3 regions of the Alitiscatomonas aceti genome follow, and region 3 is predicted to be linked to each of the others. Evidence: a T-box and tRNA genes for the amino acid it is inferred to sense, from the RefSeq annotation. Region 3 holds a T-box; the other regions hold tRNA genes.
The links. The T-box of region 3 lies ahead of leuS (leucine--tRNA ligase). A T-box ahead of a tRNA ligase gene usually reads a tRNA of that ligase, here a tRNA-Leu.
Positions count from the first base shown of each region.

Region 1 (9,992 bases), on a different contig from region 3:
TCGGTACCACGGCCAGTTTCTTTCCGGCAATAACAGGAGTCATACAGGTTTCGATGGGAGTTTCCACTTCGACCTCCTCCAGAGGAAGATCCCGCAGGGCCTCATAGCCCATGAGAGTTGCGATTTCCTCGATCAGGGTCCTGAATTCATTTGTACCCGTTCTCTTATCTCTCAGCATGGAGATTTTATGCTGCACCAGCGGATGTTCGATGATCGTTACATTTTCCATAGTATTATCCAGCCTTTCCTCTTTATTTGTATCCCGGGCACAGAACGGTCCCCGGGCATCGATCTTCCCATAATCCTATCAGAAATCCAACGGGAAATCAACTATTTCGTATCCGGCGTATAGCTTACGATCACGTAATCGCCCAGGGCATGGGGCACAGGCACAGCCATGTAAATAACGCCCTGGTTCTCGTAGGAAAAGGACTGGGGGAAGCCCTCCAGATTTTCCGCCGTGAAATCGCACTGCTTCAGGATCTCCCACATGGCGTTGAGGTCCTGGGTCTTTAAATACTCCAGCGCCTCTTTTGAGTCTGCGGGCTTTTTCAGCACACAGTCGTCGGACAGGATATATCCGGCCATGGTATAGGCGTCGGCGTAATCGGAAAGCCCCTGGAGCGTCCCCTTGTTTAGATCCACTGTGGTGGTATAAAAAAGATCAGAGGGGTGGGCGGCTCCGTTTACCATCAGAGAGCCTTCATAGGTAAGGATTGCTTTGTTTTTATCCAGAGATACGACGGTGCATTTGACCGACAGGGTATCGGCCGCCGGATCGACCTGATAATCCGTTAAAACCTGGAGCGCTTTTTCTTTAATAAGAGCATTGACCGCATCCTCCATCTTCGGATCCCGCAGATTGGATAAGACTGCGTATTCAATGGACGTCTTTCCCTGCTTCTCCGTGGCGATCTTGGACCGGACGCTCAGGGCAGAGGAGGAATCCGCTCCCTTCTGGGTCTCCTCCGTTTCTTTTTCCGTTTCCTTCTGGGTCTCTTTTTCCGTTTCTTTTTCTTTATCCCCGCCGGAAGCCTCTGTGGAAGCCATGGTCTCAGCCTCCGAGGTATGGAGGGTATCCAGGTCGATCTTTTCCCTGGATTTGCATCCGGAAGCCGAAAGGGCCACAGCGGCTGCCAGCGCCGCAAACAGAACGTGTTGTTTTCTCATCTGTAACGAACCTCCTTCACGCAGCATAAAGCTGCCGTATAGATATCATTATAAACCATAGGCCGTTTAAAGTACAGGAGAAGAAATATGTAGAAATTCTTAATTTTCTGTAATGGATTTTGAATTGTGTATTTCCAACCACAGGAAAATATGGTATGCTGTACATAATGAAGGACTATGTCCTGTTAGGGAGGTCAAACACCATGGAAAGAAAAAAAGTATGGGCGGTCTATTTCAGCGCCACAGATACCACCAAGAAAACAGTTCTGACCATTGCCGATGAGGCGGCGCGGCTTCTTGGGGCAGAACGGGAGGATTATGATTTTACCCTTCCCGGAATGAGAGAAAACGGTTTTGCTGCGGGGAAAGACGATCTGGTGATCTTCGGAACGCCGGTCTATGCCGGGCGCGTTCCCAATGTACTGTTAAAATACCTGGCCACCATTCAGGGAAACGGCGCTCTTGCGGTTCCGGTGGTGCTTTTTGGAAATAGAAATTTCGACGACGGCCTCATTGAGCTGCGGGACATCCTGGAAAATACCGGTTTCCATACAGTGGCTGCCGCTGCCTTTGTAGGCGAGCATTCCTTCTCAAAGACCCTGGCTGCCGGCCGTCCCGATGCAGACGATATGAAAGAGGCCCTGGCCTTTGCCGGAAAGGTTGCGGAGAAGGTGAAGGGGCTTCCAGAGGGAGAAGCGCCTGCCCCTGTGGAAGTGGATGGCGTACCCCATCCCTACCGGGGCTACTACCAGCCCAGAGACCGGAAGGGCGTTTCCATTGATATCCGGAAGGTAAAATCCCTGGTTTCTGACGCCTGCGACGATTGTAAGATCTGTGCCGATGTCTGTCCCATGGGCTCCATCAGCCATGAAAACGTGCGGGAATATACAGGTATCTGTATCAAATGCGGGGCCTGCATTAAAAAATGTCCAAAGCAGGCCAGATATTATGAGGATGAAGGCTATCTTTACCATCAGCATGAACTGGAAGAGGGCTATACCCGCCGGGCTGCCATCTCCCTTTTCTTATAAAAACAGCGAAAACTAATAATCTGGAGGAGTATCCTATGAAATTATTATCACTTGCAGAGGAATTAAGGAGTAATTCCTATCCGGGCAGAGGAATCGTCATCGGCAGATCCAAAGACGGAGCAAAGGCTGTCACCGCGTATTTCATCATGGGCAGAAGCGAAAACAGCAGGAACCGCGTATTTGTAGAAGAGGGAGAGGGGATCCGCACCCAGGCCTTCGATCCGGCAAAGCTTTCCGATCCCAGCCTTATCATCTATGCGCCGGTCCGTGTCCTGGGCAATAAGACCATTGTGACCAATGGAGACCAGACCGACACCATCTACGAGGGAATGGATAAGCAGCTCACCTTTGAGCAGTCCTTACGCTGCCGGGAATTTGAGCCGGACGGACCCAACTACACGCCCCGTATCTCCGGGATCATGCACATTGAAAATGGAGGCTATAATTACGCCATGTCCATCTTAAAGAGCAGCAATGGAAATCCGGAAAGCTGCTGCCGGTTTACCTATGCCTATGAAAAGCCTTTAAACGGCGAAGGCCGGTTCATCCATACGTACATGGGCGACGGAAATCCCCTTCCCAGCTTTGAAGGCGAGCCGAAGCGGGTGGAGATCGACGGGACCATCGACGAATTTACAGAGATGGTATGGAACAGCTTAAACCAGGATAACAAGGTTTCCCTGTTCGTACGGTTCATTGATATTGCCACAGGAACGTATGAGACCAGGATCGTAAATAAAAATAAGTAACAGATCATATACAAAAGGAGACGTTTCAATGAAAGAGATGGAATTAAAATACGGCTGTAACCCCAACCAGAAACCGTCCAGGGTTTTCATGGAGAATGGAAGCGAACTGCCCATCACCGTCTTAAATGGAAGACCGGGCTATATCAACCTTTTAGATGCTTTTAACGGCTGGCAGCTGGTAAGGGAATTAAAGAAGGCCACCGGACTTCCCGCAGCCACATCCTTTAAGCACGTATCCCCGGCCGGAGCCGCTGTGGGCCTTCCCATGGACGACGTATTAAAGAAGATCTACTGGGTAGACGATCTGGGAGAGCTCTCCCCCCTGGCCTGTGCATACGCCAGGGCCAGAGGAGCGGACCGTATGTCTTCCTTCGGCGACTTTATTTCCCTTTCCGATCCCTGCGACGTGGATACGGCGAAGCTCATTAAAAGAGAGGTTTCCGACGGCGTCATTGCTCCGGGCTATGAGCCGGAGGCCCTGGAGATCTTAAAGGCAAAGAAAAATGGAAATTACAATGTGATCCAGATCGACGAAAATTACGTTCCCGATCCCATCGAGCGCAAGCAGGTCTTTGGCATTACCTTTGAGCAGGGACGCAATGAGCTGGATATCAATAAAGATCTCCTGTCCAACATCGTTACAGATAATAAGGAGATGCCGGAAGCTGCAAAGGTAGATCTGATGATCGCCCTTATTACCTTAAAGTACACCCAGTCCAACTCCGTGTGCTATGTAAAGGGCGGCCAGGCCATCGGTATCGGAGCGGGCCAGCAGTCCAGAGTCCACTGTACCCGTCTCGCAGGCCAGAAGGCAGACAACTGGTTCTTACGGCAGGCTCCCCAGGTTTTGAACCTTCCGTTTATCGATAAGATCAAACGGGCCGACCGGGATAATGCCATCGACGTTTATATCGGGGACGAATACATGGACGTGCTGGCGGACGGTCAGTGGGAGAAGATCTTCACAGAGAAGCCGCCGGTATTCACAAGAGAAGAGAAGCGGGCATGGCTGGATCAGATGCAGGATGTGGCCCTGGGCTCCGATGCCTTCTTCCCCTTTGGAGACAACATCGAAAGAGCCCATAAGAGCGGTGTTAAATACATTGCCCAGCCAGGCGGCTCTGTCCGTGACGATAATGTCATCGAGGTCTGCAATAAGTATGGCATGACCATGGCGTTTACGGGGATCCGGCTGTTCCACCACTAAAAAGATGGATCTGCCGGCCCTTCAGACCGGCAGATTTTTCCGAATAAAAATTTCCCTTGCAAATCTTCAAAACCTATGATAGACTTATATTCGGTTTTGAACCGATGCCGGCATGGCGGAATGGCAGACGCATCAGACTCAAAATCTGACGGGGGCAACCTCGTGCCGGTTCAAGTCCGGCTGCCGGCACTGCCAGAAAGGGCGCTGTACGCAAGGGAAATTTCCTGTGTACAGCGCCTTTTTTCGTATCTTTCCATAAACCATCCGGGAGAACCGAACTCCCAGATGCCATCTGCCCTGGGAGGAAGAGGATCAGCCTGTTTCTTCCGTCATGCGGCTGCTCCGCACATACCGGTCCAGGGAGGTTTCCAGAGAACCCTCCAGGGCAATGAGCAGATACCGGGTCAGCTGCTCCTCGGAGGATTCCATATCGCTCTGGATCCAGCCGATCATGATCCCGGAAACAGCCTCCAGGTAAAACGCAGCCAGAAAATCCAGGTAATCATCGGGTACCGCCCGCCCACGGCACAGCTCCCGCAGCCGGTCATGCATCATTCCGGAAATGTCCTCCACGCAGATCCGCCGGAAGGAATCGCCCCCCATGCTGCTCAGGGCAGACTTACACACCGCAGCATTTTCCTTTAAATACCGGATCAGATTCTGGATCCACACCTCCAGGGTAGGGCACCGGGACCGGTCGGCAAATAGCTTCTCGAAATCCTGCCGGAAGGTCCAGGACAGCAGATCGTAAATATCCTGGAAGTGGTAATAAAATGTATACCGGTTAATACCGCAGTCGTCGGCCAGCTCCTGTATGGTAATGCGGCCCAGATTTTTTCTCGTCATCAGCTTTTTCAAAGAGGCCGCCATCTGTTCTTTTCTGTGCAGGGACAATTCGTTTCGTTTCATATACTCTCCATTATCGTGATCTTTTTTCCGTAAACGCACCACAATTATATCAAAATGTGTAGATTTACACAAGTGACGAATATTGTGTATGGGAAGTTTTCAGCGTTTGATATATAGTTTTGTACATTGAAACAACAGACCAGACAGAGGAAGGAGCAGAAAGAAATTATGGAAGACAACAGACAGAAACCGGGCTTCTTTGTCCGGCTGGCAACTCTGATCGTGGATAAAAGAAACCTTTTTTTCCTGCTGTATACAGCAGGGATCATCTTCAGCCTTATTTCGCAGGGCTGGGTCCAGGTGAATAATGACATCACCGATTATCTGCCGGAGGAGACAGAGACACGGCAGGGTCTCCAGCTGATGGAAGACGAGTTTACCACCTTTGGCACAGCCCGGGTCATGGTTTCTAATATTACATATGAAAATGCGGAGGAGCTGAAGGATGTGATCGAGGCCATCCCGGGAGTTTCCTCTGTGACCTTTGGCGATCAGGTGGACGAGGATGAAAATACCATCGACGCCGATGACCGGGACGACTATTATAAGGATTCAGCCGCCCTGTATTCCGTGACCTTTGAGGGAGAGACCGACGATCCCGTCAGTGAAGAGGCCATGGTGCAGTTAAGGGAGACCTTAAAGGATTACGACCTTTCCATTTCCTCCGAGGTAGGAGAGGACGGGTCTGCAAGGCTTGAAAAGGAAATGCAGAGCATTCTTGTGGTGGCCGCCATCACGATCCTTGTGGTGCTCTTCCTGACCTCCAGGACTTATGGAGAGATCCCGGTGCTGCTTCTGACCTTTGTGGCAGCGGCTCTCTTAAATAAAGGAACCAACTATCTTCTGGGAGAGATTTCCTTTATTTCTGATTCCATCGCCGTGGTCTTACAGCTGGCCCTGGCCATTGACTATGCCATTATCCTGTGCCACCGGTTCAGTGAGGAGAAGGAGACGGCAGATACCCGTACAGCCTGTATCCTGGCCTTAAGCAAGGCGATCCCGGAGATCTCCTCCAGCTGCCTGACTACCCTGGCCGGCCTGGCCGCCATGATGTTCATGCAGTTTGGCATCGGCATGGACCTGGGCGTCGTCCTTATCAAGGCCGTGCTTTTCAGTATCCTCTCGGTATTTACCTTAATGCCGGGGCTTCTTATGCTGTTTTCCAAGCTCATCGAGCGGACCCCCCATAAGAGCTTTATCCCGAAGATCACCGTCTGGGGGCGGTTTGTGACCAGTCTGAAATACATCACTCCGCCGCTGTTTGTAATCGCCTTTGCCGCCGCCGCCTATCTGGCTGGAAACTGCCCGTATTCCTACGGCACTAATACAGTGAAAACTGAAAAGAAAAATGAAACGGAGATCGCCAGGGAGAATATAGACAACGTTTTTGGAAGCCAGAATACCCTGGCAGTGGTGGTCCCGGCCGGGGACTATGAAACAGAGGAGCGGCTTTTAAAACGTCTCAGCGCCTTTCCCCAGGTGGACACAGCCCTGGGCCTGGCCAACGTGGAGGTAAAGGACGGATATGTTCTGACGGACGCCCTGACGCCCAGACAGTTTTCCGAGCTGACGGATATGGATATGGAGATCTGCCGCCTGTTCTATAAGGCCTACGCCGCCGACCGGGAGGAATATGTGCGGATCATCAATAATATTGACGTTTTCAAGGTCCCCATCATCGATATGTTCCAGTTTTTATACCAGTATGTGGGCGACGGGTATCTGGACCAGGGATATATCACCCTGGACGACGATACCAGAAGTGATCTGGATGACCTGAACAAACAGATCAATGACGCCAAGGAGCAGCTCCAGAGCGAAAAATACTCCCGGATGCTCTTAAATCTGGCTCTGCCGGAGGAGGGCCAGGAGACCTTCGCGTTCCTGGATACCCTCCATGAGGTGATCGGAGGCTATTATCCGGCCGGAAGCTTTTATCTGGTGGGCAATTCCACCAGCGATTATGACCTTGCGTCCTCCTTCTCCCACGACAATACGCTCATCAGCGTCCTGACCATCGTATTTGTGATCCTGGTGCTTTTATTCACCTTCATGTCCGTGGGCCTTCCTGTTCTGCTGATCCTGGTGATCCAGGGAAGCGTGTGGTTAAACTTTTCCTTCCCCACGCTCCAGAACAGCCCCGTATACTTTTTAAGCTATCTGATCGTCAGCTCCATCCAGATGGGCGCCAACATTGATTATGCCATCGTAATCTCCAGCCGCTACCAGGAGCTGAAAAATAAGATGCCGCGGAGAGAGGCCATGATCGAAACGCTGAACCTGTCGTTCCCCACGGTATTCACCTCCGGGACCATCATGGCCTCCGCAGGTATCTTCATCAGCAAGATGACCACGGATCCGGCCATTTACGCCGTAGGCCTGTGCATCGGCCGCGGCACCATCATCTCCATGCTCTTAGTCATGGGGATCCTTCCGGGTATTCTGCTTTTAGGAGACACCATCATCGACCGGACCACCTTCAATATCAAATATCCGGCCATCGTCCAGACCACAGAGGCCGTGGGCATGGTACGGCTGGACGGGCGGATCCGCGGCACAGTTTCCGGTAAGATCGACGCCGAGGTCCACGGAGTCTTAATGGGAGACGTTTCCGCTGTGATCTCTGCCGGAAATCCGGATGCGGTGAAGGCCATCGGGGAGCTGCCGGATGGAGAAGATCCCGGCAGCCTGGAAGAAAAGCCAGATGAAAACGAGAAAAATACGGAGAAAGGAGAAAATGACCATGAAGCATAAAGCAAAAAAAATATCGGCAGTGATCCTGTCCGCCGTCCTGGCAGCTTCCTCCTTTTCATCCATTCCCGCCTATGCGGACGGCGAAACGGTCCAGATCTCCAGCGCCGAGGATTTTGCCGCCTTTTCAAAAAACTGCACCCTGGATTCCTGGTCCAGAGGAAAGACCATAAATCTGACGGCTGATATCAGTCTGGCCGATACAGACGTTTCTCCTGTGCCGATCTTCTGCGGTACCTTCAACGGAAACGGCCATACCATTTCCGGCCTGGATCTGGACGGAGGCAACTCCTACCAGGGACTGTTCCGGTTTGTGGCAGAGGATGGCGTTATAAACGGACTGACCGTCTCCGGCACTGTGTCGGCGGACGGCGCCCAGGAGTATGTGGGCGGGATCGCAGGCAGCGTCCGCGGCATTGTACGGGACTGCAGCTTTGAGGGCGTCATCGACGGGACCATGTATGTGGGCGGAATTGCAGGCATCACAGAAAAAACGGGACGGATCGAAAACTGCCGGGTCATCGGCATGGTCCAGGGAGAAAAATACATCGGGGGCATCACCGGACGGAACGACGGCTCCATTTCCGCCTCTGTAAACCATGCACGGATCAATCCCCTGGCCGGAGGGCTCAGCGCCAGTCTGGAGGAAGAGGCACCGGCTGATGTGAAGGATACGGCGCTGGACCGGACAGAAAGCACTCTGGAAAATGCCAGAGATACGGCTGAGGTATCCCAGGATACGGGAGGGATCGCAGGCTTTTCCAATGGAAATATCTTAAACTGCACCAATGAAGGCGCAGTGGGCTATCCCCATGTGGGCTACAACGTGGGCGGCATCGTGGGGCGTACCAGCGGCTACCTGTCCGGCTGTACCAACAAGGGAAAGATCAACGGCAGGAAGGATGTGGGCGGCATTGCCGGACAGCTTGCCCCCGATATCCAGCTGATCTTTTCCACGGACACCCTGGATAAGCTGGATCACGAATTATCTGTGCTTTCCAGCCTGGCCGACACCGCCATGGACCACACGGACGGAAACCGGGATGTAATCTCCAGACGTCTGGACGCCATTTCTGATTATGCAGAATCTGCCTCGGACCACACCTCCGACCTGGCAGATATGACTGTGGACTGGGCCGACGGGAATCTGGAGGTCATCAATGATCTCATGGACCGGGTCGGCGATACAGTGGACCGGTTAAACGAGATCACCAGCAGCGCTGAGGGGATCCTGGATACAGTGGGAGAAGGCGTAGAGCTTCTGGAGGATTGCGTGGACGAGGCCGGAAGCGCCCTGGGCGCCGGGGCCAAAGGAGAGCAGGAGCTCCGGGACATGATCCAGAAAATGAAGGATTACAACGCCATCCAGAAGGAATGTGCCGCCGCCATACGTGAGGATGCAAAGAATATGCTGAAGGCCCTGGCGGAGGGCGATCTGGAGGGAGCCTCGGAGCTGGCCGCAGATATGGAGGAGCAGGCGGCGGAATATAAAAATGCCGCCCAGGGCAAGCTTGAGACTTTAAAGCAGTTCCGGGAAGCCATCAAGGATCTCCCTGCCATTGCCGACAAGCTCCGGGGCAGCGCCGGGAGCCTGGAGGAGGCCATGGATACCCTGGAGCACGTCTCCTATGATGTGGCTGACACAGCCGCGGAGGTACACCGCCTGTTCCAGGATCTCTCGGACCGGGATGACATCCAGTTCAAGTCCCTGGGTGACGACTATAAGGCCAAGGGAGACCAGGTCCATGACTCCGTCAGCGCCATCGGAGACCAGCTGGATCTCCTGAACCAGGAGGTGGGAGCCACTGGAGACGCCCTTTCTGCGGATATGCGGAGCCTAAAGGACCAGCTCCAGGTCATCAGCGATGTGCTGGACGACGCGGCGGACGATGCCAGGGAGTCCGATAAGGACGATCTCTGGAGCGACGTATCCGAGGAAGAGATCTATCAGACCACCGTCGGAAAGGCCGAGGGCTGCATTAACAACGGTGTGGTGGAAGGAGACATCAACGCCGGAGGCGTAGCCGGAGCCATGGCTGTGGAAAGTATGCTGGATCCGGAGGAGGACATTGAGCGGGTCGGGGACGATTCCTTCAGCTTTCACTACGAAACCCGGGCGATTCTGTTAAACTGTGAGAACCGGGTACCCGTCACCTCCAAAAAAGACTACGCAGG
Region 1 is NZ_JAOQJF010000014.1:2,819-12,810, forward strand. Features, by position in the region: gene upp (uracil phosphoribosyltransferase) at 1-229, opposite strand, end outside; gene OCV69_RS08420 (DUF4163 domain-containing protein) at 331-1,170, opposite strand; gene OCV69_RS08425 (EFR1 family ferrodoxin) at 1,374-2,201, shown strand; gene OCV69_RS08430 (IMP cyclohydrolase) at 2,237-2,950, shown strand; gene OCV69_RS08435 (phosphoribosylaminoimidazolecarboxamide formyltransferase) at 2,979-4,157, shown strand; tRNA gene OCV69_RS08440 (tRNA-Leu) at 4,264-4,346, shown strand; gene OCV69_RS08445 (TetR/AcrR family transcriptional regulator C-terminal domain-containing protein) at 4,470-5,066, opposite strand; gene OCV69_RS08450 (efflux RND transporter permease subunit) at 5,235-7,820, shown strand; gene OCV69_RS08455 (hypothetical protein) at 7,810-9,992, shown strand, end outside.
Region 1: it encodes a tRNA-Leu, which carries the amino acid that the T-box ahead of leuS (leucine--tRNA ligase) is inferred to sense. The anticodon was not compared.

Region 2 (9,992 bases), on a different contig from region 3:
ATCCGTGGGGGTGTAGCTCAGTTGGGAGAGCACCTGCCTTGCAAGCAGGGGGTCAAGAGTTCGAATCTCTCCATCTCCACTCGCCGAAAGCAACTTAGCGAGAACAAGCCGGAAGGCGCAGATCGAGCTTAGTGCGAGGCGGTTCACGAATCTTAGCGGACGCAAGTGAGCTTAGCTGAGTGAACATACAGACTGTACCTTGAAAACTGCATACTGAATAAAAGATCTTATATATATATTTAAGATACAAGACATCCGAGGCATATCGAAAGATATGCAAACCGAAAAATGTAAACAAACAGCCAGGAGTGCAACGCTATGCACCTTCGTTTCGGAGCCGTTCCCGCGGCGAAGAGACATCTGGTTAAGCTAGAAAGAGCACAGGGTGGATGCCTTGGCACTAAGAGCCGATGAAAGACGTGATAAGCTGCGATAAGCTTCGGGGAGGAGCAAATATCCTTTGATCCGGAGATCTCTGAATGGGGAAACCTGCTTAAGTAGACCTTAAGCGACGTATGGTGAATCCATAGCCATACGCCGGGAACCCGGTGAACTGAAACATCTAAGTAGCCGGAGGAAGAGAAAGAAACATCGATTCCGAAAGTAGCGGCGAGCGAAATCGGAAGAGCCCAAACCGGAATGCGTGCATTCCGGGGTTACGGACCACGATATGTGAGGCGAATCGTTATCAGAACAGTCTGGAAAGTCTGACCAGAGAGGGTGAAAGTCCTGTATGAGAAAACGATAGCCAGCTAGTGGGATCCAGAGTACCGCGAGACACGTGGAACCTTGCGGGAAGTCGGGGGGACCACCCCCCAAGGCTAAATACTCCTTAGTGACCGATAGCGCATAGTACTGTGAAGGAAAGGTGAAAAGGACCCCGGGAGGGGAGTGAAAGAGAACCTGAAACCCTGTGTTTACAAACTGTGGGAGCACGTTAAGGTGCAACCGCGTACTTTTTGTAGAACGGTCCGGCGAGTTGCGGATGCTGGCAAGGTTAAGGACGGAAAGTCCGGAGCCGAAGCGAGAGCAAGTCTTAACAGGGCGTCAAGTCAGCATGTGCAGACCCGAAACCGGGTGATCTATCCATGTCCAGGTTGAAGTTTCCGTAAAAGGAAATGGAGGACCGAACGCACATCCGTTGAAAAGGGTGGCGATGAGGTGTGGATAGGGGAGAAATTCCAATCGAACCCGGAGATAGCTGGTTCTCCTCGAAATAGCTTTAGGGCTAGCCTCGGTTTAGTCTCGTGGAGGTAGAGCACTGAATTTCCTAGGGGGCGTCAAAGCCTACCGAAGAATATCAAACTCCGAATGCCACAGAGATGATGACCGGGAGTCAGACGGCACGAGATAAGTTGGGTCGTCGAAAGGGAAAGAGCCCAGACCTGCAGCTAAGGTCCCAAAGTGCGTGTTAAGTGGAAAAGGATGTGGGATTTCAAAGACAACTAGGATGTTGGCTCAGAAGCAGCCACACATTCAAAGAGTGCGTAATAGCTCACTAGTCGAGAGGTCCTGCGCCGAAAATGTCCGGGGCTGAAACACGTCACCGAAGCTCAGGAATGACGTAAGTCATTGGTAGAGGAGCATTCTTAAAGGAGCGAAGCAGTACCGGTAAGGAGCTGTGGACTTTTAAGAAGAGAGAATGCCGGAATGAGTAGCGAGATGGAGGTGGGAATCCTCCAGGCCGAATATCCAAGGTTTCCAGGGTAAAGCTGATCTGCCCTGGGTAAGTCGGGGCCTAAGGCGAGGCTTAAGTGCGTAGCCGATGGACAACAGGTCCAGATTCCTGTACCGCATGGTATCAGAACTGTGGGGACGCAGAAGGACAGCACAACCGGGGGACAGAGCCCCGGGCAAGCAGGGTAGGAGTGAGACTGGCAAATCCGTTTCATGATCCGAATCTGTGACGCGGACCGAACATAAGTAGGGAAGTGTGCGATTCCGGCTGCCGAGAAAAGCCGCTATTGTGTACCATGTGCCCGTACCGTAAACCGACACAGGTGGATGAGGAGAGAATCCTAAGGCCGGCGGGAGAAGCATTGTTAAGGAACTCGGCAAAATGACCCCGTAACTTCGGGAGAAGGGGTGCCGGAGAGATCCGGCCGCAGAGAATAGGCTCAAGCAACTGTTTAGCAAAAACACAGGTCTATGCGAAACCGAAAGGTGAGGTATATGGGCTGACGCCTGCCCGGTGCTGGAAGGTTAAGAGGAGAGGTCAGGGAAACCGAAGCTTTGAATTGAAGCCCCAGTAAACGGCGGCCGTAACTATAACGGTCCTAAGGTAGCGAAATTCCTTGTCGGGTAAGTTCCGACCCGCACGAAAGGCGTAATGATTTGAGCGCTGTCTCGACAATGCACCCGGTGAAATTGAAATACCAGTGAAGATGCTGGTTACCTGCGCCAGGACGGAAAGACCCCATGGAGCTTTACTCCAGCTTGATACTGGGATTCGGTGATGCATGCACAGGATAGGTGGGAGGCAATGAGACAGGAACTCCGGTTTCTGTGGAGCCGCTGTTGGGATACCACCCTTGCGTCACTGGGTTTCTAACCTGCAGCCATGACCTGGCTGGGGGACAATGTCAGGCGGGGAGTTTGACTGGGGCGGTCGCCTCCGAAAGGGTATCGGAGGCGCTCAAAGGTTCCCTCAGAATGGTTGGAAACCATTCGCAGAGTGCAAAGGCAGAAGGGAGCTTGACTGCGAGACCGACGGGTCGGGCAGGTAGGAAACTAGGACTTAGTGATCCGGTGGTATGAAAGTGGGATTGCCATCGCTCAACGGATAAAAGCTACCCTGGGGATAACAGGCTTATCACTCCCAAGAGTTCACATCGACGGAGTGGTTTGGCACCTCGATGTCGGCTCATCGCATCCTGGGGCTGGAGTAGGTCCCAAGGGTTGGGCTGTTCGCCCATTAAAGCGGTACGCGAGCTGGGTTCAGAACGTCGTGAGACAGTTCGGTCCCTATCCGGCGTGGGCGCAGGATATCTGAGAGGAGCTGTCCTTAGTACGAGAGGACCGGGATGGACGGACCGCTGGTGCACCGGTTGAGCCGCTAGGCTCACGGCCGGGTAGCCAAGTCCGGACGGGATAAACGCTGAAGGCATCTAAGCGTGAAGCCCCCCTCAAGATGAGATATCCCATTCGGAAGAAGTAAGACCCCTTGAAGACGACGAGGTAGATAGGGCAGAGGTGGAAGTGCAGCAATGTACGGAGCTGACTGTCACTAATCGGTCGAGGGCTTATCCAGAAAGGCTGTTTTAGAAGGTTTCGGAAGTTCAGTATGTGGTTTTGAAGGTACGCGAAAAACAGGATAAAGGAAGAAATGCACGAGTGGCTCAGTGGTGGAGTATCGCCTTGCCAAGGCGAGGGTCGCGGGTTCGAATCCCGTCTCGTGCTTTTTTTATTTGCAGAAAAAGATAAAAAAGAGTCTGAAAGCACGAGACAGTCTCCGCCCCCGCAGGGCTGACGCCCAGGTCCGAATGCCCTCGCTGCGCCCACTGTCGTGGGCTGCGCTGGGGCAGACCCTCCCGTCTCGTGCTTTTTTTATTTGCAGAAAAAGATAAAAAAGAGTCTGAAAGCACGAGACAGTCTCCGCCCCCACAGGGCTGACGCCCAGGTCCGAATGCCCTCGCTGCGCCCATTGTTGTGGGCTGCGCTGGGGCAGACCCTCCCGTCCCGAGCTTTTTAAGAGAGTGCATTTCAGCGGAGGTCCCGATTTATAGGGACTTCCGCTGTTTTTGTGGGTCCCGCTGGCAGAATGCCTCGGACTTGTATAATGGCTGCTTTTGTGATATGATTGGCTTCATAAAAATGCAGCATATAAGGAGATGACCTCATTGATGAAGAAATTATGGATAGCAGCTCTTCTGGGGCTTATGCTGGCGCTTTCTGGATGTGGCGGAGAAAAGGCAGAAGATGCGGAAGAAGATGCTGCGGTGGAGGAAGGGCAGTATAAAATTGAAATTTTCACAGCCGAAAGTACGGCTGTGCCTGTAAATACGACGGAGGACCCGACTGTGATCCAGAAGCTTTTGGAATCTCCGGAGTGGGAACGGATCACGGAGGTGCCAGGCGATCTGGTGCCGGAGTTTGGACTCAGGATCTGGGAAAAGGTAGAGGTAAATTATAATAAGACAGAGGAAAGTGAAGAGCCGGAGTATGAGGTGATCGAAACGATCACGACCTTTAAGGATACGGATTGTATCGAACGGGTATATTCCAGTAACGCCGTAAAGGGAGCCAATATCCCGGTTTCAGTGGCTGCCTTCTATTATAAGGTGCCCCAGGAATTTTTAGATACAGTGAAAGAACTGGCAAAATAAAGTGAAGCCGGGGCGATCCAGAAATGGAGGCCCCGGCTCTTGAATTATTTTAAGAAATCCAGAACAACGGTTCCGTCTTCCTTTTTTACCACAGCATTTTTAGTCATGTTGAGACTTTCGATGGCTTTCAGATACTCTTCCTTGGAGGCAAAGCGCGGTTTGCTTTCAGCAAGGACCTTTTTCGCCAGGGCTGCGTCATTGGAAAGAAGGCGGTCAGCCATGATCAGCAGGCATTTAGCCGGAGCAACACAGGCCCGTTCCGGATCGTCAATGTAATAATCCATGCCGTGACCGGTTCCAATGGCTCCTGCGCCGTAGGGATGGACCGCCGGCATGATGGAGGAAACATCTCCCATATCGGTGCTGCCAGTATCCCAGTGATCGGTCTCCTCTACGCAGCCAGGGCCGCCAACAGCCTCCATGGCCTCTTTTGCCAGAGCGTTCAGGTTCTTATCGTTATTTAATGGGAAATAACCCGGGCGGTCCTCCAGAAGAACGGTGGCGCCGATGGCTGCGGCGGATCCGGCCATGGCCTGGTTCAGCTTTTTATTGTATTCCACGATCGCCTCATAGGATGCGCCGCGCACATAGGTCTCCACCTTGGTCCTCTCGGGGATGGCGTTTACGGCTGCGCCGCCCTCGGTGATGATGGGGTGGAAACGGATATGCTCATTGTCCAGGAAGGTTTCGCGGAGAGCGTTGGCTGCGGTCATGGCAGTGGTGGCTGCATACAGGGCGTTGATGCCCTTTTCCGGGGAACCGCCGGCATGGGATGCCACACCCTCAAAGGTCACATTCTTTACAACACAGCCGTTGCAGCCGGGGTTGATGGTCAGGTATTTTCCCTCCGGCATGTTGCCGGCGTGGATCATCATGGCCATGTCGACTCCGTCAAAATAGCCGCGGTAGATAAATTCCACCTTACCGCCGTAATAATGGATCGTTCCCTGCTTTCTGAGGCCCTCCCTGTAACCCAACTGGATCAGCTCCTCCGCAGGAACGGCCATGAGGCGGATGGAGCCGCATAATCCGTCCAGGGCTCCGGGCTGCTTTAAGGCCGCGGCGACTCCTGCCAGGGTCGCGCACTGGGCGTTGTGGCCGCAGGCATGGACAGCCTTCGTCTCCGGGTCAGCGTCCGGGTGGTTTCCGCAGATCAGGGAATCCAGTTCTCCCAGGATCGCTACCTTGGGACCCGGCTTTCCGGTTTCCACATCTGTATAGAAGCCGGGAATATCTCCAGCCTTTGTGAGGGTGTAGCCAAGATCTTCAAAGAGCTTTTCCATGTATGCGTTGGTCTTCCATTCATGGTATCCAGTCTCGGGGCTGGCCCAGATGTCACGTTCTGTCTTTAAGATCAGATCCCGGCAGTTTTCCACCAGATTTTTCAGTTGTTCAGTTCTGTCCATGGTATTACCTCCCATTTTTTAAATATGTTCATCGTATGAAGTCCGGGTCAAAAAATTTTTGACCTAATATCAATAGTATACATGCTGTCAGAGAATTTGTCTATTTTATTCTTCAAAAAGGAAAGATAGGAAAAAAGAATAGGAGGGAAACCGGGTTGACGGACAGCGATTTGGAGGATACAATAGAATCAGATAAATATACAGAATTATGTGAAAAGGAGCGACATATATGGGGGTTACAGCAGTTTATTTTTCTCCGACGGGGAATACGAAAAGAAGTGTGGAGGCCATGGCGGCGGCGCTGGATCCAGGCTATAAGACAGTGGATCTGACGCTGCCTTCTGATACGGGAGTATCCTGTCAGTTTGGCCCGGAGGATCTGGTGATCATTGGAATGCCGGTATACGCAGGCAGGATCCCTATGGTAGCGGTCCCCAGGCTTTCCGGGTTAAAGGGAAATGGAACGCCGTGCATTCTCGTGGCTACCTATGGAAACCGTCATTATGACGATGCGCTGGTGGAGATGGAGGACATTGCCAGGGAACATGGATTTGCTGTAAGGGGAGCGGCTGCCCTGGTGGGACGCCATACATATGGGGAGATCCAGACGGAGCGTCCGGATGGGGAGGACCTGAAGGCGGATGCAGAGTTTGCAAAGCGTGCGGCTGCGTCGGAAGCCATGAAGAGCACGATCCCTGGAAGCCGTCCTTATAAAAAGGAAGCAGTTCCCGGAGGGAAGTTTAAGCCTTTGATCTCGGATGCATGTGTTGGCTGCGGGATCTGTAAGCGTGGTTGCCCGGTCCAGGCCATCAATGACCAGTTCCAGGTGAATCCGGAGATCTGTATTTCCTGCTTCCGCTGTATCCGGAATTGTCCAGTTCATGCAAAGAACATGGATGTGGAGGTATACCACGCGTTTGCCAGGGAGTTCTCGTCCAGGCTGGCAGAACGGCGGGAGAACGAGTATTATCTGTAAGCATACAGAAGAGGACCAAAGGAGCAGGACTGCGGATGCTGCTGTTTACGGGCTTTCTGGTGAACAGCGGCAGCCGGGCTGCCTTGGAGACGAAACGGGATTGACAAATGCCTTCTGACAGTGGTATAATACGATGCGCGTGTTTGACACGATGCGGATGTGGCGGAACTGGCAGACGCACCAGCCTTAGGAGCTGGCGGGCAACCGTGGGGGTTCAAGTCCCTTCATCCGCATGAAAAGACCACTGTATTTGCCGGTTTACCGACAGGTACAGTGCTTTTTTATATCATAGGAAGACATGTTCCATGACATTGTGACAGGAAAGCCTTCCCCGGAGAAAAATACTTAAAAGAGACAGGAGGAACTCCCATGAGCTTAACAGAGCTTTTTATCATTGCCGTGGGTCTCTCTATGGACGCCTTTGCGGTTTCTGTCTGTAAGGGCCTTTCGGTCCAGAGACTTAAGCTGGGCCATGCCCTGACCTGCGGCGTTTATTTTGGAGGCTTCCAGGGGCTGATGCCAGCACTGGGATATCTTCTGGGCAGCCAGTTCCAGAATGTGATCGTGAAGGTTGACCACTGGATCGCCTTTATCCTGTTGGGGATCATCGGGATCAATATGATCCGGGAATCCCGGGATACGGATGCCGAGTCCCTGGACTCCTCCTTTGGGTTTAAGGCCATGCTCCCCCTGGCGGTGGCCACCAGCATCGACGCTTTGGCGGTGGGAGTGACCTTTGCCTTTTTAAATGTCAATATCCTTTGGGCAGTGACGTTTATCGGAGTGATCACATTTATCCTATCTTCCATCGGAGTAAAGGTGGGCCATGTGTTTGGCCTGCGATATAAAGGGAAGGCAGAATTTGCCGGCGGGCTGATCCTGGTGCTCATGGGCTGCAAGATCCTTCTGGAGCACCTGGGGATCCTGGGATAGGGTATGGCCGGGAGGACTTAAGCGTTCCGGAAAAATGCAGTATATATCATCAATATTTATATGAGGAGGAATGGCTATGGACAGAAAGCTGGATGTACGGAAGATTTATGAGAGCGTGAAGGAAAAGATCACGTTTAAGCCGGAGGCGGCTCTGGTCCTGGGCTCCGGCCTGGGAAACTTTGCAGAGAAGGTGGAGATCGCAGAGATCCTGGATTATAAGGACATTCCGGGTTTCCCAGTGTCTACGGTTCCGGGGCATAAGGGCCGTTTTATCTTCGGCTATGTGGAGGACGTACCCATGGTGATCATGCAGGGCCGAGTACATTTTTACGAGGGGTATTCCATGGATGAGGTGACGCTGCCGATCCGTTTAATGAAGCTCATGGGCGCGAAGCTGTTATTCCTCACCAATGCATCGGGCGGCGTGAACACTGGCTATCAGGCTGGGGATTTTATGCTGATGAGCGATCATATCAGCAGCTTTATCCCGTCTCCGCTCATCGGGCCCAATGACGAGGAGGCAGGCCCAAGATTCCCGGATATGAGTGATGTGTATAGGAAAGAGATCCGGGATATCATCCGGCGGGTGGCCAAAGAGGAAAACATCCCGATCCAGGAGGGCGTTTACGTACAGTTCACAGGCCCGGCTTATGAGACGCCGGCGGAGATCCGTATGGCCAGGACTCTGGGAGCGGACGCTGTGGGCATGAGCACGGTCTGCGAGGCCATTGCTGCCAACCACATGGGTATGAGCGTGTGCGGGATCTCCTGTATCACCAACATGGCCAGCGGGATCCTTCCCCAGCCTTTGAGCCATAAGGAGGTCCAGGAGACGGCGGACCGGGTGGCTCCTCTGTTTGAGCGGCTGGTGAAAAAGTCCCTGGCTGCCATTTACCATGAGTATCTGTGCGTAAAATAGTCAAAAAAACAGGAAAGGACTGCCATGGGCGGTCCATATAAGACGGAGGCCTCTGCCTGCCGGGACCGATCAGATCCCGGGGGAACAGAGGCCTCCGTTTTCGCCCAGCCGGAGGATCTCTGCGCCCAGGAGAGCGGCGTCCTCTTGTGAGTGGGTGGAAAAAAGAAGGAGCTTTCCAGCGGTATATTTGTTTATCATACGGGCGGCCTGCTGCTTTGTGTCCGGATCCAGGCCGGTGAAGGGCTCGTCCATGAGGACGATATCAGCCGGGGCCAGGATGGCCCGCAGAATGGCGGTACGGCGCTTCATGCCGCCGGAAAATTCCGACACTGGCTTTTTAAGGGAATCTTCGGGCAGAAGGTGCTTTATGATGGCAGTCAGTTCATGGGCAGGATACCCGCGGCCGGTGACGAAGCGGATATTCTGGAGGACGGTGTATCCCTCAAGCAGGCGGTCCTCTTGGAAAACCGCAGAAAAGGAGCGGCCCTCCAGGCCCTCTATGGTTCCGGAATCAGCGGTCTCCAGTCCCATGAGGATCCGGAAAAGCGTGGTCTTTCCAGCTCCCGAGGGAGCCATAAGGCAGCAGGGACAGCCGCTTTCCAGATTTAGGGATACATGGTCCAGCACAAGACTGTCCCCATAGGATTTTGTCAGGTCCCGGACGGTGACCCGGAAGGCGGGATCAGACGGAAGCAGCATGGTTTTCCTCCTTTCCGGGAACGCCGTTTCCGGCAATGGTCTTTAACAGAAGAAGAAACAGCTTTTCAAAGACAGAGCTGACGGCGATGATCATGAGGGTCCAGGCAAAGAGGTCAGCGGTGCTCAGATAGATCTTGGCCATATAAAGCCCTTCTCCAATGGAGCCGCCGGGAACGCCGATGACCTCGGCTGCGATGCCGGATTTAAAGCCCATGCCCAGAGAGGTCTTCAGAGCGCTTTCCAGGTATGGATACAGAGAGATCCGGTAGATGGAAAGGGCCTGCCTCCAGACCGGGACCCGGAAGACCCGGGCCATTTCCAGAAGACCCGGATCCGCATGGGAGAGTCCGGCCAGGGTGTTTATATGGATCACCGGATAGACCACAAGGAAGGAAATAAAGACCGAAAGGTTTTCTGCTCCGGTCCATATGAGGGCCAGGATCACGAAGGAGGCCACGGGCACGGACTTCATGAACTGGATGGCCGGTTCCAGGATCTCACCTGCCAGGGGCTTCCAGAAGGCCAGGGAGCCGGTCAGGAGACCCGCCAGGAAGGCCATAAAAAATCCCAGGCTGATGCGGCCGAAGGAAAACCAGAGGGCTCCCCAGGAGGCTGGGGAGGCAAGCTGTACAGCCAGGGCCTTTAAGGCATCCAGGGGCCCCACCAGAAGGATCTGGTTCTGGACAGCCAGGGATGCCAGATGCCACAAAAACAGCCAGAACAGCAGAATGGCG
Region 2 is NZ_JAOQJF010000016.1:548-10,539, forward strand. Features, by position in the region: tRNA gene OCV69_RS09160 (tRNA-Ala) at 7-79, shown strand; rRNA gene OCV69_RS09165 (23S ribosomal RNA) at 363-3,250, shown strand; tRNA gene OCV69_RS09170 (tRNA-Gly) at 3,328-3,399, shown strand; gene OCV69_RS09175 (hypothetical protein) at 3,840-4,325, shown strand; gene OCV69_RS09180 (amidohydrolase) at 4,370-5,731, opposite strand; gene OCV69_RS09185 (4Fe-4S binding protein) at 5,961-6,707, shown strand; tRNA gene OCV69_RS09190 (tRNA-Leu) at 6,861-6,940, shown strand; gene OCV69_RS09195 (manganese efflux pump MntP) at 7,077-7,640, shown strand; gene OCV69_RS09200 (purine-nucleoside phosphorylase) at 7,717-8,559, shown strand; gene OCV69_RS09205 (ATP-binding cassette domain-containing protein) at 8,629-9,258, opposite strand; gene OCV69_RS09210 (ABC transporter permease) at 9,242-9,992, opposite strand, start outside.
Region 2: it encodes a tRNA-Leu, which carries the amino acid that the T-box ahead of leuS (leucine--tRNA ligase) is inferred to sense. The anticodon was not compared.

Region 3 (9,992 bases):
CCCACCACTGGATTCATGGAGGTGAGCTCCACGCCGTCCCTTTCACACTGCTCCACCATATAATCCACCAGCGCGTCATGGACCTTTCCCACGTTCAGGGTATTGGTCAGGGCAATGGGCGATTCCAGGGTGCCCAGCTCCTCGATCTGGGGGATGCCGGCGGTTTTTCCAAAGCCGTTATGGACAAAGGCCGCTGCCGTCAGCCTGGAGGCAAAGATATTCTCCTCACAGGGAAGGATCACCGTTACCCCCGTTTTATGTTCCTCTGTGTCCACCGTATAGTGGCCCACCCGTACTCCTGGCACGTCTGTCAGCTTATTTAAAGCTCCCGCAGGGTGATCTCCAATTCTGATTCCATAGTCCCGGATCCTTTTTTTCATTTTTCCTATACTCTCCTTTTCCCGTTGACCGGTTCATTCTATTTTTAATAAATTTTCCTTCTGATATTGTTAAATTTTTATCTATTTCATCCATTGCCATCTGGCACCCACTCTGGTACAATAAAGTATGTTAAATGATTAACACAAACCACAGACTTTCCAACAGGAGGCAATGACTTATGAAATTAAAGCTGAAGAACATCTCCAACCTGGACGCATTTTTCCACGTGATCAACCAGTGTGACGGTGCCGTTGAATTAAGCCTTCCGGAAGGAGGTTCCGTAAACCTGAAATCCCGACTGAGCCAGTATTTTTCCATGGCTACTGTTTTTTCCAATGGAAACATCCGGGAGCTTGATATTACCACGCATACACTCTCCGATTCGGAGCGCCTGATCAATTACATGGTACAGGGCTCATAAATCCTTTCTCTTTTAAGATGGCCTGGAGCTGGTCCTTTGTCGCGAAGAACGTGCCCTGGGCCATTTGTGCACTTCCCCCACCTCTTCCGTTTAAGAGTCCGTTGAGCTCCCTGGAGAGCCGGCGCATATCGCCGTCCCGGCTCCCCAGTACATAGAGGAAGCTGCCCTCTGCGGCTCCTCCCAGGGCCAGGACGGTTTTTCCTTTCTTTTCCTCCAGCAGCCGGTTTACCAGATGTCTGAGCTGGATGGCCTCAAAATCCGGTTCCAGAATAAAAATATCCCCATCCCCTTCTTTTATATCCCTTACCTCACTGGCAATAAGCTTATCATAGGCTGCCACAAGTTTTTCCTGGAGCTTTGCCTCTTCATCCTTAAGCTTCTCCACAGCTCTGGAGATCTCACCAGGCCGGGCTGACAGCAGTACAGAGATCTTCTGGACCTGGTCCCGTTTCCTCTCATAATCCTCCACGGCCCGTTTCCCGCAGAGAAGAGAAATACGGACACCTCCCTTATAGTGGATCATGGAAAGGAACTTCACCAGTCCGATCTCACCGGTGCGCTCCACATGGGTGCCGCAGCAGGCACAGACGTCGCCTCCCGGAATAGACACGATCCGCACCGCCCCGGTCAGCTCCTTTTTGCTCCTGTATTCCATGGCGTCCAGCTCATCCTTTTCCGGATATACAGCGGATATCTCCAGATTCTCCCAGATCATTCCATTGGCCTTTTCTTCAATGGCCATCAGATCCCCCCACTCCAGAACTCCGTTGAAATCGATGGTCACCTCATCGGTCCCCATATGAAAGCCCACGTTGTCATAGCCGAACCGCTGGTGGATCAGGCCGGATACCAGGTGCTCTCCAGAGTGCTCCTGCATATGCTGGAATCTCCGGTCCCAGTCGATGACGCCTCTGACCATCTCGCCCACAGGCAGCGGGCCGTCCGTATAGTGGACCACCTGGCCGTCCTTTTCATGGACATCCGTTACCCGGACATTTCCCAGGAGCCCTGTATCCGCTGGCTGGCCGCCGCCCTCCGGGTAAAACGCCGTGGCAGAGAGGGTGATCTCCCATCCCTTTTTCCCCTCCTGGCAGGAAAGGACCTGGGCTTCAAATTCCTTTATATACGCAGAATCATAATACAGCTTGTTCATTGGAATTGCCTCCTCGTTCAGTTTCGCTGTCCTTCATTATACCATGTCCTCCGGACATGGTATCCCTCCGGGGGATTTGGGCGCCTGGTTTTCTGCGGTGAACGCAGAAACCAGATGCGCGATGGTATAATGTCTGTTTTACAGACATTATACCATGTCCTCCCTTCTTTCTCAATTATAACGCCGGGCAAATTTTCCTGGATTTTCAAAATTACAGGAAACTATGACAAGCAGGCCCACATATCATAGGAGTGTAAACAAATAATCCTCTGGAGGACTTAAAACATGAGTGATTTAGCAGCTACAAATTGCGGATGCGGATGCGACACCAACAATACGGCCTGCGGATGTGGATGCGGGAGCAACAGCAACATTCTCTGGATCCTGATCCTTCTCTGCTGCTGCGGCGGACATAGCGGATGTGGAAATAACTGTGGATGCGGCGGCAGCTGCGGATGCGGCTTTGACAACAGCTGCATCTGGATCATCCTGCTTCTCTGCTGCTGCGGCGGCTGGGGAAACGGCGGCGGCTTCTTCTGCTGCTGATCCGTAAGATCCAAAAAGCGGGCGGGCGCTGGTCCTGCCCGCCTTTTTCTGTCCGTTCACCGGGATCCGGTTTTTCCTTCGTCTTCCCGGTCCACCCTCTTCTGCGCCTTTTCCTCCGGCTTCCTGGATCGTTTTCCATTTCCGCCTCCCATCCGGTTTTCCCTGTACCGCTCAAAGTCTTCATCGATCTCGTAAACGCTGTTTCCATCTATAACAAGTCTGTATGACATATGATCCCCTCCTGTCTATCCATACTATTCCCCGATCCCCGATCCCGTGCCAGACTTCCGGTTTCCTGTCATTTTCTCCCTTCCGGCCGCATATATTTTCACCAGTAAAAGGAGGCTTGCCAATGAATGAAAAAGATTTAATGCTGACCGATCTGGACTATGCCATCGGGGACCGCCGCATGCAGATGCTGAAGGCTGCCATCCCCTACATGGAGATCTCACAGCAGCGGGCCCTGTCCATGTTCATCAAATGGAGGGAGCTGGTGCGGACCATGGAATTTTTCAATGAGAACGGAGACGGAATGATGAGTGTCTGTTCCCTGGAGAAGGGCCACACATCTCCGGCTGATATGCTGGCAGCCGTAAAGCCCTACGCCGGTCCCGGCGAGCAGGAGATCATCGATCTTCTGGTGAACGCGGCATCCTTTAAGGGCAGCAGGAACGGGGCCGGAGGCCGCAGCCCTTTTTCCATGGACCAGCTGATCTCCCTTCTTCCGCCGGATACCCAGTCCAGGCTGGAAACGGTCCAGCTCATGATGCAGACTCTGGGACAGGTTTAATATAAGGAGGTTTTATGAGCAGAGCATTTGAAAATGATCCAAGATTAAAGCATATGGACCCGGGCAAGCTTTCGGCCCTCCAGTCCCTGGCAAGGGAACTGGAGGCAGCCCCCGGCGATCAGAAAATGGCGGCCTTCCTGTCTGCGGGCCAGAAAGCCGCCAGGGAACACGTATCCTTTTCCGCAGAAGAACAGGAGCTGCTGATCCAGATCCTGATAGAAGGCATGTCCGGCGAGGAACGGAAAAAAGCAGAGGCCGTCCGGAAGCTGGCAGGACGGATGCAGAAAAACAGGCCCGGTGCATAACAAAAAGGGGGTGCCGCGGAAACAGGCTGTATAATCCTGTTCCGCAGCATCCCCTTATCAGTATCATTTTATAAATATCCTGTTTAACCATTGTCCAGGGCCGCGCCCTGCCGGATCACATTCCCTGCAGATCCTCCACCTCTCCGGCGATCATGATCCGGGTGTCCTGGTCGATGGACTGGATCAGCATACGCACATGGGACTGGGAAAGCTGGATACCCGAAAAGGTATCGTCCTCGGTGCTGGCCTGCTGGCAGTTCACCACCAGAGCCGGATAAGCATCTCCCTCTGTCTCTGGCTTAAGGATCATCCCATAATTGGAAAAGGCCTTCATTTCACCCAGGCGGACGGCCTCCTTCGTTCCGGGACCTTCCTCCCCGGCCGTATAAATGGCTCCAAAATCTTCATCCTCCGGATCTGTGATCCAGTAATCCTTCTGGCTTAACTGGCGGTAGGAAACCAGGCTTCCCGGATCGCTTTCCAGGCCAAAGGCACTGTCCAGCCGGTATACGCCGTAAATATCCTCGTCCTCTCCGGAGCCTCCGGAAATATAGCAGTTGACGGCAAAAACCTCTCTCCATCCTCCGTCCGCACATCTGGAATAATAGAAGAGGCGGGAATTCCCAGCCAGCTCACGGCTGGAGGACTGGCCCTTTTTCCCGTTCCGGGTCTGTACAGGGATCTCCTCACCGCCCTCGGTCTCCAGATTATTGATCACCAGGATCAGGCTTTTGGAATCGCCTGCAATGCCCATCTCGTCGATCCAGCGGCCCTTATCCTGCTGGGTCTTCCAGGAAAGATCCACCGGCACCTCATCCTCCCAGAGAGTTTCCGGCTCCAGAAGGATCGTGTCCACTGCCTGCTCCTTCACCGCACCGAAAGCAGGGACCATGAGGACCGCAGATAAAACCAGGGCTGTCACGGCTGTAAGTGATGTATATAAACGCTTATGCATAAATAAAAATCTCCTCCCATCCCGACCATATTACCATACTTTCCACGAAATGTCACTGTCAAATCCTGTCTACCACAAAATTGCCACATTTTAAACAGCCTTATTTTCCATCTCTTCCCCTGGAATCCTTATACATGGAGATGGTGCCGATGCTCTCCCGGGCCTCCAGGATCTGGTTCCGCAGCCGGGTGGTATCCTCCGGGCTGCCGACAGCTGTAAAATATGCGATCAGATTGGTCAGCGAGAAAAAACCCAGGACCGAGTTGTAATAATAGAGGTCATGGTTATCATAGGTGAGCACCACCGTTGCATAGGCAGCCACCGGCGATGAGATCTTATCGGTGATCACGATCTGGGGCACCCGCTTCTCATTGAGATATTTTACTGTATTCACCACATGCTTTGCGTACCCTGGGTTACTGAAGATCACTGCCACATCCTCCGGGCCCGCATGGATCAGGTGATCGATGTAGAGGGCGCGGCTCTGGGACCCCAGATCCTCCACCCGGATCCCGATGGTCATGAGCCTCCGGGTCAGATACGCCGTCCCCACTGCTGCCAGCTCGTTTCCAATGGCATAGACCGTGCCGGCCTGGCGGATCAGGGATACTGCCGTCAGCACCTGCTCCAGCCCGCACTGGGAATATGTATTTTTAAGCACCTGAAGCTCGTTGGCCACAAATTCCTTAAACATGGCTTCATGGTCCAACTCCCTGGTTCCCGTCATGCTGTGGGCACTGGCAGGTCTCAGAGTCTCGTTTCCCAGGAGCCTGGCCTGGAGATGGTCCCGCAGATTCTTTTTCATATCCACATAGCTGTCAAAGCCAAGCTTTCTCGCAAACCTAAGGACCGTCACCTCTGTGACCCCCAGGGCGTTTGCCATTTCCCGCAGCGAATAAAAGCAGGCCTCATCGGGATATTTATACATATAATCTGCGATCCGCTTCTGTACCGGGCTCAGTTCCCCGTATTTCTCATTTACCGCCTCCAAAAAACTCATGGGTCATCCTCGCATCTTTCTGTTTTGTAATCATTATACACAATTTCTTAACAAAAAGTCCAGTATTTTTGTAACATTTTCCCTGTTATGCATAAGAAAATATAAACCTCCATGGACAGACGCAAAGAGGCCGCTGCAAAAGGATTCTGCAGCAGCCCCTCTTTATGCTTTTTAATTATTTCTGCACAATGTTTACGATCTTTCTGGGAACGTATATCTCTTTCACAATGGTGCCTGTGAGCTTATCCTTCACAGCCTCTTTTCCTGCCGCGATGGCCTCCTCTTTGGAGATCTCGGCGGGAACCATGATCACTCCTCTGGTCTTTCCATTGATCTGGACAGCGATCTCGATCTCATCGTCCTTCATGGCCTCCTCGTCGCATTCCGGCCATGTGGCATGAAATACGCTGTCTGTGCCGCCAAGCTCTCTCCACAGCTCCTCGCCCAGGTGGGGAGCAAAGGGAGCCAGCAGGATCACGAAGGTCTTTAAGGTCTCCTTGTCGATTCCGCCCTCTTTCTTTGCCAGCTCGGAAAGCTTGTTGTTGTACTCCATAAAGCCGGAGATCACTGTATTTAAGCTGAACTGGTTAAACCGGGTCTCAATATCGTAGACCAGCTTATGGCGCAGCTTCAGCATCTCCTTTGTTTCCTTCACATCCTTGTCCTTATTGTCAAGGACCAGGTTGTAGAAACGCTTTAAGAATTTGGAAACGCCCTCGATGCCGCGGTCATCCCACTCGGCGTCTAATTCCGGCGGGCCCACGAACAGCTCGTACATTCTCAGTGCATCGCAGCCGTAGTCTCTGACCAGATCGTCCGGAGACACCACATTGCCCTTGGATTTACTCATCTTGATGCCGTTCTTTCCGGTGATCATACCCTGGTTGAACAGCTTCTTAAAGGGCTCGTCAAAATCCACCACGCCGATGTCATACAGGAACTTGGTGTAGAACCTGGAGTAAAGCAGATGGAGCACCGCATGCTCTACGCCTCCGATGTACATATCCACCGGAAGATACTTGTCTGCCTTCTCCCTGGATACCAGCTCCTTATCGTTTTTGCTGTCCACATACCGTAAGAAATACCAGGAGGAACCGGCCCACTGGGGCATGGTGTTGGTCTCTCTCTTGGCCGGACCGCCGCAGCAGGGACATGTGGTGTTGACCCACCAGTCGATGGCTGCCAGAGGAGATTCCCCGGTGCCTGTGGGCTGGTAGCTGTCCACCTCGGGCAGTGTCAGCGGAAGCTGGTCCTCGGGAACCGGAACGTTGCCGCACTTGGGGCAGTGGATGATGGGGATCGGCTCGCCCCAGTAACGCTGCCGGGAGAATACCCAGTCACGGAGCTTATAGTTGACAGTCTTTCTTCCGATGCCCATTTTCTCGATCATCACCGGCGCCTCTTTTTTAAGGACAGAGGACTCCATGCCGTTCCAGTCGCCGGAATTGATCATGGTACCGGAGGCTTCCGTATAGGCCTCGGTCATATTTTCGATCTCTTTTCCGTCCTTGGCGATGACCTGGATGATCGGGATATTGAATTTCTTTGCAAATTCAAAGTCACGGTCGTCGTGGGCCGGTACGCACATGATGGCGCCGGTACCGTAATCGGCCAGCACATAATCAGACAGCCAGATGGGAACCTTTGCGCCGTTTAAGGGGTTGATGGCGTAGGTTCCTGTGAACACGCCGGTCTTTTCCTTATCCTGGAGACGGTCCACGTTGGATTTCATGGAAGCATCGAAAATATATTTTTCAACGGCCTCCCGGGTCTCGTCAGTAGCCAGGTCCTTTGCCAGCTTATGCTCCGGAGCCAGTACCATGAAGGTAGCCCCGTGTAAGGTATCCGGGCGTGTGGTGTAGACTGTGATCTTCTCATCCCGGCCTTCCACAGGGAATTCCACCTCTGCGCCGTAGGATTTTCCGATCCACTCGGTCTGCATCTTTTTAACCTTTTCCGGCCAGTCCAGCTTGTCCAGATCGTTTAACAGCCGGTCTGCGTAGGCCGTGATCTTAAGCATCCACTGACGCAGGTTCTTTTTCGTCACCGGAGTTCCGCAGCGCTCGCAGCAGCCGTTGACCACTTCCTCGTTGGCCAGACCGGTCTTACAGGACGGGCACCAGTTGATGGGGAATTCCTTTTCATAAGCCAGGCCCTTTTTGAACATCTGGACAAAGATCCACTGGGTCCATTTATAGAAGGCCGGATCTGTGGTATTGACCTCCATATCCCAGTCATAGATGGCTGCGATCTCACCGATCTGGCGCTTGATGTTGGCCACATTGGCGGCTGTGGATTTGGCCGGATGCACGCCCATTTTAATGGCGTAGTTTTCAGCCGGAAGGCCGAAGGCATCCCACCCCATGGGATGGATCACATATTTTCCTTTTAAAAGCTGGTAGCGGCTCCACACATCAGAGATCACATAGCCTCTCCAATGGCCAACGTGAAGGCCGCTGCCGGACGGATACGGGAACATATCCAGGCAGTAATATTTTTCTTTTTTTCCATCGTTTACGTTGATGGGATTCTTTTCCCAGTTTTCCCGCCATTTTTTCTCAATGGCGGCATGGTTGTACTGTGCCATGACGATTTCCTCCATTTCCTTTGGTACGGATCACCAGTGTATATGCCTCGCCGGGAACGGAACTTCCCAGTGAAACAAAAATGCCCCAGGTCTCTATCCATTCATAGAGACGTGGGGCTTGATTCACACGCGGTACCACTCTATTTCGTGAAGGCCCTGGGCTTTCACGCACTCATTTCCTGGTAACGGTCGGACCGGCTCTGCCTACCCAGAGACTAAAAAATCCCCTTCAGCATGCAACTCCGAGGCGAGTTCAGAATTTCACGGAAACCGCTTCGCACCACCCAGCGGCTCTCTGGATCCCATTCCGTCCCTACTGCTCCTCTTCTAAGTTTTTGAACTGGAATTTAATGTATCATATTTCGGTTTTTCTGTCAAGTGCCGGAATCCATTGCCCTGCGACATACTGTTTTCTCAGTGTGGATTTTGCATGGGGATTGACATATTTTCGTTTGCCGCGTATAATAATAGTACAAGACAGGCAACGGCGTGTGTCTGTCAAAGCGTTGAAGTAAGAGGGTGCGCCGGCAGGCATTGTCTTACGGAGCTTTCAGGAGGGGTTGTGCAGTGAAACCTCAAACCGGCGTAGGCTGTTAAGGCCGAAAGAAAATGCTCCAAAAGACCCTGCTATAAGGCAGGGTCTTTTTTCATTAAGAAAGAGGAATTTTGATGGATTTATTACAGGAATGTGCAGCGGGTTTTGAACGCCTGCTGCCCTATCAGTACCATATTGTTGCCGGACGAAAAGGAAAAACACTGGAGTTTACCATTTCTTTTGATCGGGCGGACTTCCATCACTTGGCAGGCTTACATAAACTGACAGACAATATCCGCTTTCTGACCGGCAGGCGGGCGAATATTATGCAGGAGATTTTATCCGGTAAGCTGACATTCGCCCAGACACAACAGAGCGTATTTTTCCAACAGATGGAGCCACGATTGAAGCCACTTGTCCATTTGGAGGAATTTCTGGCCAAGCGCACAGGGAATGATACCCAGGTGTGCCGCACTTTCTTCCCAAAAGCGGAGAAGGACTAAGCTCAGGGCCAGCCGCGCTACACACTACTGAAGAAAGAAAAAATCAACATCGTCACTGGAGAAGTCACCGTTCAGTATGATCGGCTCACTCCCAAAACAACAAAATCATAATCACCCGTTCCATGGGTGATTTGCTCCAGAGCTATAATCCCTTGTTACCAGGCCAACGTCTCAAGGCGCTGGCCTTCTCTTTTAGCTGTTGGATTTCTGTTTACATAGCCCTTCCCACATCCCCGTTCAAGCCATATTGCTCTTGACTCGTCGTCCCTTAATGGGTATTGTTACTGCTTGGCATTAACCCTTAAAAGGGTCCTCATATTCTTTTACACTTAACTTATCCATTGCAATATCATGCTTTTCCTGGTCCTGGATATACTTTTTTATTTTATCCTCATTTAATCCGACTATACGAATATAATATCCTTCTGTCCAGAAGTTTCATCAATCAATCACAACTTTTTCTCTTGTATCTGTAAAAGCTATTTCCAATTTTTTCATGTTATCACCGCAGCACAATTTTAATTGATCGGACTGTCCGTGCAGAAAAGCACCTCCCTTCGTCATAGCGGCGGAGGAAGGTGCTTTATCGTTCCGGTCCCTCCGGAAGCCCTTACCGCTTCAAGGCCATCAGCGTTCCCACGATCCCCATGATGCACAGAAAGATCGCGGCCATCCTCTTTTGTTCTTTGCTCACGCCTTCAGCCTCCTTTCCTTCCGGTCCCAGGCAGCTTCCCCGGAGGCCGGACCCGGTGATGAATCCAAAATCATTTGACTATTTCCATGAACCAGTTTATGATGGTAGGGCACAAATGATAA
Region 3 is NZ_JAOQJF010000002.1:39,407-49,398, reverse strand. Features, by position in the region: gene OCV69_RS01135 (P1 family peptidase) at 1-380, opposite strand, end outside; gene OCV69_RS01130 (hypothetical protein) at 316-480, opposite strand; gene OCV69_RS01125 (hypothetical protein) at 560-802, shown strand; gene OCV69_RS01120 (alanyl-tRNA editing protein) at 777-1,955, opposite strand; gene OCV69_RS01115 (hypothetical protein) at 2,241-2,501, shown strand; gene OCV69_RS01110 (hypothetical protein) at 2,558-2,731, opposite strand; gene OCV69_RS01105 (hypothetical protein) at 2,854-3,291, shown strand; gene OCV69_RS01100 (hypothetical protein) at 3,306-3,596, shown strand; gene OCV69_RS01095 (hypothetical protein) at 3,712-4,551, opposite strand; gene OCV69_RS01090 (MurR/RpiR family transcriptional regulator) at 4,652-5,551, opposite strand; gene leuS (leucine--tRNA ligase) at 5,727-8,138, opposite strand; T-box leader at 8,241-8,477, opposite strand; gene OCV69_RS01080 (PBECR4 domain-containing protein) at 8,808-9,176, shown strand; partial or broken gene OCV69_RS01075 (IS200/IS605 family transposase) at 9,471-9,611, opposite strand.